Regions from separate parts of the Paenibacillus sp. FSL H8-0104 genome, predicted to be linked through region 1. Evidence: predicted binding sites of a transcription regulator. Region 1 holds the regulator's gene; the other holds the start of a gene.
What was found. Region 1 encodes LexA, which represses DNA repair genes until DNA is damaged. Its sites were predicted from a motif close to CGAACATATGTTCG; they were not measured.
Positions count from the first base shown of each region.

Region 1 (4,610 bases):
AAAAAAAGGCGCCCACAAAATGCCCAAAAATGTCCCCTGAATTCTTCTTCACCAGCCCACATTTCTGTGTTTATTTGTAACCAAGGATTACATTTATATAACAAAACACGTTTGTTCGTCGATTTAGATAATCGCAAAACTCACTTTTCATAATGAAAGGGGAGTTTTTTATATATGGTAACTAAACCTCTCCATCTGATGAATTGAATCACTTCATGTTTGTTTTAGCGCAAAACGATTGTCATTTATTTACTAACTTATTAAAGAGAAACTGAGATTAGAATTCTTTCTACAGTGCATTAAACTGTCTGAATCAAAAGATTTTAATCAAACTTCCTTAGAAATTCTGATAGCCACGAATAGGAGGGAATACTAGCTTTCACTCTATAAAAATTCCAACCATCGTTCAAATACATACAAATGGATGTTTCATTTGTATGTTGAAAGTTTCATATAGAAGAGGTATACTTTAATTAAATTTTGAACAATTTAATTTTAAATAATTAATTGGAGATGTTAATATGAATCAGGCTAAACAACTTGTGACAGAACAACGTACATTTTTTTATACAGGACAAACTAAAAATATCGAGTATCGGATTAATGCACTTCAACAGCTTAGAAAGGGAATTGAAAAGTATCAGCAACGGATTCAAGATGCACTTCGGGCAGATCTGAACAAATCTGAGGCGGAAGCTTACGGTTCCGAGATTCGCATTGTTTTGGGTGAACTGGATTTTGCATTAGAACACCTGCAGGAATGGGCTGCACCAAAACAAGTCCCAACCAATTCGGCTATGCCGGATGGTGTGAGCACCATTTACCCTGAACCATACGGAGTGGCTCTTATTATTGCACCTTGGAACTATCCTTTCCAACTGGCCTTTGGTCCACTGATTGGAGCAATCGCAGCCGGTAACTGTGCAGTTATCAAGCCTTCTGAATTAACACCAGCCGTATCTCGTCTGACGTATGATCTGATTCAAGAGATCTTCCCTCAGGAGTATATTGCGGTTATGGAAGGAGAAGTCGAGGCTAGCACAGCATTGTTGAAAGAGAAGTTTGATTATATTTTCTTCACAGGAAGCACGGGTGTTGGTCGCATTGTTATGAAGGCAGCTGCGGAGCATCTGACTCCTGTAACCCTTGAGCTAGGGGGCAAGAGTCCTGCTATTGTCCATAACGATGCAGATCTGAAGCTGGTGGCACAGCGTATTGTTCGTGGTAAGTTCCTTAATGCAGGCCAAACTTGCGTTGCTCCGGATTATTTGCTTGTACATGAACAAGTTCATGACGAATTGATCAATCTGATTGGCGCAGAGATCAAAGATAAATTTGGGGACGATGTGTTACAGAACGCTGATTTCCCGCATATTGTTAACTCGCGTAACTTTGATCGGTTGTCGAAATTCCTAACAGATGGCAAAACGCTGATTGGTGGACGTTCTGTACGAGAGCAGTTGCTCATTGAGCCGACTGTACTTGGAGATGTGAACTGGGAATCAGCTGTCATGCAAGAAGAGATCTTTGGTCCGATTCTTCCTGTATTTACGTACAGTGACCTGAATCCTATGCTAGATGAGATTGTTCGCCGGCCAAAACCATTGGCGCTATATCTCTTCACACAGGATGAGCAGCTGCAGGATCAGGTTCTGAATCAAGTATCCTTCGGTGGGGGATGTATTAATGACACACTTTCTCATATGACTTCACACTACCTCCCGTTTGGTGGTGTAGGAGAGAGCGGTATGGGCTCATATCACGGACAACAGAGCTTTGATGTGTTCTCGCATCACAAGAGTGTTCTGAAACGCAGTGAATAATTAGCCGCTAAAATAACAAAAACATGAAAAAAAGAGGTTGTCCTGTTGATCAGGATAACCTCTTTCGTATTTCATTACATCTAGTTTTGTTACTCAAGTTAAATATTAATGAATATCTCGGAAAAGGCCAATGACTTTACCCAGAATACTAACATGTTTCAAACGTAAAGGTTCGAAGGTCGCATTCTCCGGTTGAAGGCGAATATGATCTTTCTCTTTATAGAACGTTTTCACTGTAGCTTCATCGTCTTCAGTCATTGCAACGACGATATCACCGTTATCAGCAGTTTGCTGTTGACGGACAATAACGTAATCTCCGTTAACGATTCCAGCTTCCACCATGCTATCTCCGACTACCGAAAGCATAAACACTTTCTGTTCGCCTACATAATGTGTAGGAAGAGGGAAGTAGTCTTCAATGTTCTCGGTTGCAGTGATTGGAACCCCGGCTGTAACCTTACCAACAACAGGAATACGTGCAACGCTATGAGCAAATTGATGAGAATGCTCAGATTCTTCTTGGCTCAAAAGCTCAATGGCTCTTGGCTTGGTAGGGTCGCGTCGGATCAAACCTTTTTTCTCCAAACGATCCAAATGTCCATGTACTGTTGAGCTGGAAGCCAGTCCAACCGCTTCACCAATTTCCCGTACGGAAGGAGGATACCCCTTCAACCGGACTTCATTTCGTATAAACTCCAGAATAGCCTGCTGCCTGCTGGATATCTTCGACATACCGTATCAACCCCATTTTAGTAACGTTTGGGAAAATTATAACATAGAACCTCCGTTCGTACAAACATAAGTTCTAAATAAAATAGCATTAAATCAGTGTTTTTTAGCTTATAGAACAGAAATTGTCCAAAAGTCAGAGCATAATACTGCAAATGTTTTGTAAAAGGACTTGAAATAAGATATTTCTCCTTCAAAAAAGAAGCGAACAATTGTTCTAAAAATCTATTGAACAAAACAAGTGTTCGTGTTATATTGATTCCAACAGATAGGAACAAACGTTTGGAGGCGGGTATTTAATGAGATATTCTACTTATCAAAGCATTTATGAACCAATGAATTCGGAACTGGTGAAGTCTAACATAGGGAACTACAAGAAGGTTTTAGCGCGTTTCAAGATTTCTTCATGGATGTTAAAGGTAGTCATTACCTCTATGATTATATTTATTGGATGCAGCACCGTTTTAACTGTATTTGCCGGCAATGAGAATGATGTTCTGCCTGGAGGAAAGATAGCTGTTTCACAAGGGGAAACATTATGGAGTATTTCTTTGGAACATAAACCGACGAATATGGATACACGTATATATATAGAAGCAATTAAGAAAGTGAATCAACTTCATACAACTTCCATCCAAGTGGGACAAGTACTAGCTCTACCGCAATTTGCAGAATAAAATGCACATCAATGAGTGTTAGCGCGTGTCAGCTTGACAAGCAGCCTTTATAATGGCAAAGTTAATATGACTTTGTATTTTTGGAGGGGACAAGCTTGGATATAGATAGTCTGGTAGCACGCATTAACGAATTGGCTCGTAAGCAAAAGTCCACTGGATTGTCGGAGGAAGAGCTTGCTGAACGTGCCGAGCTAAGAGAGATTTATTTGAGTAATATTCGCAGCAATTTCAGACAACAACTGGATACCATTGAGATTGTTGATGATGAGAATGACAAAGGCCACCAAGGCAAACTCAAACACTAACGAAACCTAATGATATCATTATGATATTTAGGTTTCTTCCTGTTATTTTGAGTGTGCAATTTATAGGGGGAAATGTTGGTTTGCAATTATGTAAGCCGATACAAAGACACATAAGGGGGATTCTCATGTCGCGTTCGTTCGAGAGAACGGTTAAGAAAAATTCCAAGCAGTTAAATCAGCAACGCAAAAAAAGTGGTCAACCAATCACAGGTACACCAGGTGAAGAAGTCTTTAAGGGACGCAGTCTTTTGTTCCCTATATTTTTGATTGGTCTCGCCTTTTTGTATCTGTTTATGAGCACGTTCCTTGTGCAAGCTCCAATGACAACTTGGGACTGGGTGACCATGCTGCTTTACGTATTTTTGGCAGTCATCTTCATGCTTCGTCGTCCATACATCAAGATTAGCAGTAATCGGATTATAACGACGAAGGGTAATCGTGAACGTTCAATTGGGGTTGACGATATCGTCAAATTCAGAATTGAACCAGGTACAGTTGTTATCGAACATAACAGTCGCGGGAAAAGATGGGTGTTCACCAAGTTATTGAACCGTTACGATACAGATGCGATTGCAGAACGTTTGCTGAAGTTTGCAAAAGCACACCAGATCACCGTGGAAACCGTCGAAAAGTAATTATTGCATAAAGGGGTAGATGATCGGAATGGCGTTAAAAGCGATTTTGTTCGACCTAGATGATACTTTATTATGGGATGAGCGTAGTGTTCGAGAATCTTTTCATGAGACTTGTCTAATCGCAGCGAAAGAGACTGGGGTTAAACCAGAAGAACTTGAAGAAGCTGTTCGTAATGAGGCACGTGGACTGTATGAATCATATGAAACCTTTCCTTTTACTAAAATGATTGGAATCAATCCGTTTGAAGGCCTTTGGGCTAACTTTACTGGTGGGGATCAACCTGAGTTCCGTCAGTTGGAACAACTTGCTCCAGTTTACCGTAAAGAATCCTGGCTTCGTGGCTTGTTGAAGTTGGGTATAGATCGGGAAGATCTTGCTGAACAACTTGCCGAGCAGTTTGGAGTAGAACGGAGATCCAGACCTCATGTATACGAAGAAAC
Region 1 covers NZ_JBBOTC010000001.1:4,026,343-4,030,952, reverse strand. Annotated here, with positions in the region: gene NST38_RS17905 (aldehyde dehydrogenase) at 522-1,823, shown strand; gene lexA (transcriptional repressor LexA) at 1,929-2,555, opposite strand; gene NST38_RS17895 (LysM peptidoglycan-binding domain-containing protein) at 2,852-3,229, shown strand; gene NST38_RS17890 (DUF896 domain-containing protein) at 3,325-3,534, shown strand; gene NST38_RS17885 (hypothetical protein) at 3,660-4,169, shown strand; gene NST38_RS17880 (HAD family hydrolase) at 4,198-4,610, shown strand, end outside.

Region 2 (4,610 bases), 1.4 Mb from region 1:
CTGAAAGGGTGACTGGTTTGAGCTCAGAAAATTCATTTGATATCGTGTCCAAAATGGACTTGCAAGAACTGACAAATGCCGTTACACAAACCGAGAAAGAAATTGGCGCTCGTTATGACTTCAAGGGCAGCAAGAGCAGCCTGAAACTGGATAAGGATGCGTTAACGATCGTATCTGATGATGAGACCAAACTCAAGGCTGTCATTGAAGTGCTGCAATCCAAAATGGCGAAGCGTGGTCTACCATTGAAAAACATTGATTACGCAAAGGTAGAGCCAGCGTCTTCTGGTACAGTCCGCCAGCGTTTGAATTTTAAACAGGGGATTGATCAGGACATCGCCAAGAAAATCAATATCCTGATTCGGGACTCCAAGATGAAGGTGAAGAGTCAGATTCAGGGAGATCAACTTCGGGTAACTGGTAAGAGTAAAAATGATTTGCAAGCTGTCATGCAGTTGCTAAATGGTGCTAACCTGCCTCTGGATTTGCAATATACAAATTTCAAGTAATAAGGCCTTTTTGTAGCAAAAGTGTTTTTTGACACGGTATTGGGCGTATATTATACTAAGTGTGCATTGCTGGCAGTCAAGCATCAAGTCCAGTCCTCATCGTTTGCTGACTTTGTGAAAAGCAGTACATCTTCTGGAAGTCACCGGAACGTTTAAAGCGTTTTGCTTTTGAGCGGTTGACTTTATTTTTTGCGTTTCTACATAGTGGGATCATGTTAATATGGATTGACATTGAAACTGTACATTTCATGTTCCGGATGATGATAACGGGATTATGATGATTGTTTGGAGTAATGGAGGATATGAGGGAGGGCGTCTTGTGAATTTACCCAACCGGATTACGCTTGCACGAATTTGCTTAATCCCTTTTTTGATGGTGTTCCTGCTCGTGGATTTTCCATTTTATCCAGAGCCGTTGCAGCTTGGAAGCTTGTCGCTTCCGTATAATCAACTGATTGCTGCTGTTATTTTTATCATCGCCGCAAGCACAGATGGAATTGACGGATACCTTGCGCGGAAAAATAACATGGTTACCAATCTGGGGAAACTGCTCGATCCACTCGCAGACAAGTTGCTGGTTACTGCAGTTTTGATCTCGCTTGTGGAGATGGGCAAGCTGGATTCCTGGATTGCAGTTGTGATTATTAGTCGTGAATTCGCAGTTACCGGCTTGCGTCAAATTGCATTGCTGGATGGTTCGGTTGTTGCCGCTAGTGCTTGGGGCAAGCTGAAGACTGTAGTGCAGATTGTGGCGATTGTGCTGTTGCTGTTGAACAATTTCCCGTTTTCATACACGGGTATTCACGTCGATATTATCGCGGTATGGGCAGCAGCGCTTATTACCATCTGGTCGGGTATCGATTACTTTATCAAAAACAAAAATTTGCTTCATTTAACAAAAGCATAATGGTTTGTTCTTAAATGGGTAATCATGAAGGAAGCATTGGGTCAGGGGCAATAGGAAATTATCCTATTGCCCTTTGATCACTCACCACGTGTACAGGAGGATGCTCAATGAAGGCAGAAATCATTGCAGTTGGCACAGAGCTACTGCTTGGACAAATCGTCAATACCAATGCCAGATACCTATCCCGTGAATTGGCTGCGATGGGGATCGATGTATATTTCCAAACGGTGGTTGGGGATAACCTGAACCGACTTAGTGAAGCTATTCGCATTGCGCAGAGCCGTGCAGACGTTATTTTATTTTCCGGTGGCATCGGACCTACCCAAGATGATCTGACCAAGGATGCGCTCGCAGCTGTTCTTAACCGGAAACTGCATACAGATCGAATGGCAATGGACAAAATTGAGAGCTTTTTCAGAGATCGTAATGTGGATATGACAGAGAATAACCGACGTCAGGCGATCGTTATTGATGGCGGAACACCTCTGGCCAATGAAACGGGCCTTGCGGCAGGAAATGCGATTTCTGACAATGACAAATATTATGTTGTGATGCCTGGACCACCTAAAGAGTTGATTCCAATGTTTGAACAGGAAGTCAAACCTTGGCTGTTCCAGCATGTACTCACAGAAGAGATGCCGATCTATTCCCGAATGCTCAAATTCGCAGGTATTGGTGAATCTGCTCTGGAAGATCGACTTCTGGATCTGATTGACGCGCAGACAGACCCTACGATTGCTCCTTACGCGAGCGAAGGCGAAGTTACGGTACGCGTCTCCACAAAGGCTGCGAGTGAGGGAGAGGCGAAGCTGAAGCTGGATGCGATGGAGGTTCAGATTCGGGAGCGTTTGACAGAACATCTCTACGCGAACGAGGATGTGCCTATAGAGTACACGATTGTAACCATGATGTCTGACATGGGGCTGACGCTCAGCGCTGCTGAGAGCTGTACAGGAGGGCTTGTCATGCAAAGTCTGACCTCTATACCCGGAAGTGCGTCAATGCTCAAAGGTGGAATTGTTTGTTACTCCAATGAAATTAAAGAAAAGCTGCTGAATGTGCCTCATGATTATCTGGAAGGTGAAGATGCACCTGGGGCGGTAAGTCCTGAGGTTGCAAAAGTGCTTGCTGAGCAGATTCGCATGATTGGCGATGCTGATTTTGGCTTGGCTGTTACCGGTGTAGCTGGACCGGGATATTCGGAACGCAAACCACCCGGACTTGTCTTCATCGCTCTTGCTGAACGTGGAAAAGAGACGGAAATTCATGAGCTGCGTATTAATGGTAATCGCGAGACGGTTCGCATTCGTTCAGCCAAAGCGATTCTCTATCGCTTATGGCAAAAACTTGTGGCGATGGATTGATTAGTTAATAGCTTCGATTGCATTTACAGTTCCAAGCAAGTATAATTAAGGAAGACGGAAGAACCGTAGAATTAGGCTTTACAGCCTTGTTTACGGTTCTTTTTTCTGTTTAATGGAAAGTTTCCTTGAGGAAGAGGCGCCTCGGCCTTTACAAAAAAAACGAATGTATGTTCGAAAAAAAGCTTGGCAAACGTGTTAAAACAAGGTATCATTATCTTATAAACAGTAAAGGGTGTGAGCTTATTGTCAGACCGTCGTGCCGCGCTTGATATGGCGCTCCGTCAAATAGAGAAGCAATTTGGTAAAGGATCCATCATGAAACTGGGTGAGTCCACTCATATGAATGTGGAAATTATTCCCAGCGGTTCCTTGGCTTTGGATATTGCATTAGGAACAGGCGGCTTGCCTAAAGGCCGTATTGTTGAAATATATGGACCTGAATCTTCTGGTAAAACAACCGTAGCATTGCATGCTATCGCTGAAGTACAAAGAGCGGGTGGACAAGCTGCATTTATCGATGCCGAGCATGCTCTTGACCCACAGTACGCAAGCAAACTTGGTGTTAATATTGATGAATTGCTTCTGTCTCAGCCAGATACGGGTGAGCAAGGGCTGGAAATTGCAGAAGCTCTTGTACGCAGTGGTGCAGTAGATATCGTCGTTATTGACTCTGTAGCCGCATTGGTTCCAAAAGCAGAGATTGAAGGCGAAATGGGCGATTCACACGTTGGTTTGCAAGCGCGTTTGATGTCTCAGGCGCTGCGTAAACTGTCTGGTGCAATCAGCAAATCCAAAACAATCGCAATTTTCATTAACCAGCTTCGTGAGAAAGTCGGCGTTATGTTTGGTAACCCGGAAACAACACCTGGTGGTCGTGCTCTGAAGTTTTATTCCACAGTACGTCTGGATGTGCGTCGTATTGAGAGTATCAAATCAGGCAATGACATGATTGGTAACCGTACTCGTATTAAAGTTGTGAAAAACAAAGTGGCACCTCCGTTTAAACAAGCGGAAGTGGATATCATGTATGGCGAGGGTATTTCGAGAGAAGGCAGTATCATTGACATTGGTACAGAGCTGGACATCGTTAATAAAAGTGGTGCTTGGTACTCCTACGAAGGCGAGCGTTTAGGACAAGGCCGTGAGAACGCAAAGCAGTTCATGAAAGAGCATAAAGATATTGCTGACATCATTGAACAAAAAATTCGTGTAGCCAGTAACTTGGTTACTGCAGTTCCTGCGCCAACGAGTGAAGAGCAACAAAAAGAAGCAGCAGAAGAACAAGAATTGTTTGAAATCAACGAGTAATCTCTCAAAACCTCTCTTGTAGGGAGGACCCTGAGGGTGTTCCCCACTGGACTCCGTAAACTTATCTGATTGAGCTTGGATCAATCTGGATAATGGATTGTAGTGGGAGTACTCGTGCTGTCTAACAGCCCCTGTCCCAATGGACAGGGGCTGTTAGCACGCTAACTGTGGAGTAAAGGCCGGGCAGAGTTCCCGGTCTTTTGTATTATTGGTGTTCTTTTGTCTTATGTGAAGATGTGCTTGGCGTAGTCAGAATGAAAATGTTATGAAAGGGGAGACCAGAATGGATCAACATGACGAGGATTTATATGAAGAAGCAGAACAGGACGGCCTATCCCAATTTCCGGACAACGAAGAACTTATTATTACACGTGTAGAACGAACGAAGAGCAGGCAAGCTCGTTATCGAATCACTTTTGGCATCCACTCCATTACGGTTCTTGAAGATGTGATGATTAAATACAGGATGACTCAAGGTAATACGTTTATGAAGAAGGATCTGGAAGATATCATTCTAGCTGA
Region 2 covers NZ_JBBOTC010000001.1:2,605,877-2,610,486, forward strand. Annotated here, with positions in the region: gene NST38_RS11805 (YajQ family cyclic di-GMP-binding protein) at 18-509, shown strand; gene pgsA (CDP-diacylglycerol--glycerol-3-phosphate 3-phosphatidyltransferase) at 829-1,416, shown strand; gene NST38_RS11815 (competence/damage-inducible protein A) at 1,524-2,780, shown strand; gene recA (recombinase RecA) at 3,024-4,088, shown strand; gene NST38_RS11825 (regulatory protein RecX) at 4,372-4,610, shown strand, end outside.
Region 2: the regulator LexA is predicted to act here: its motif matches at 2,941-2,954, upstream of recA (recombinase RecA).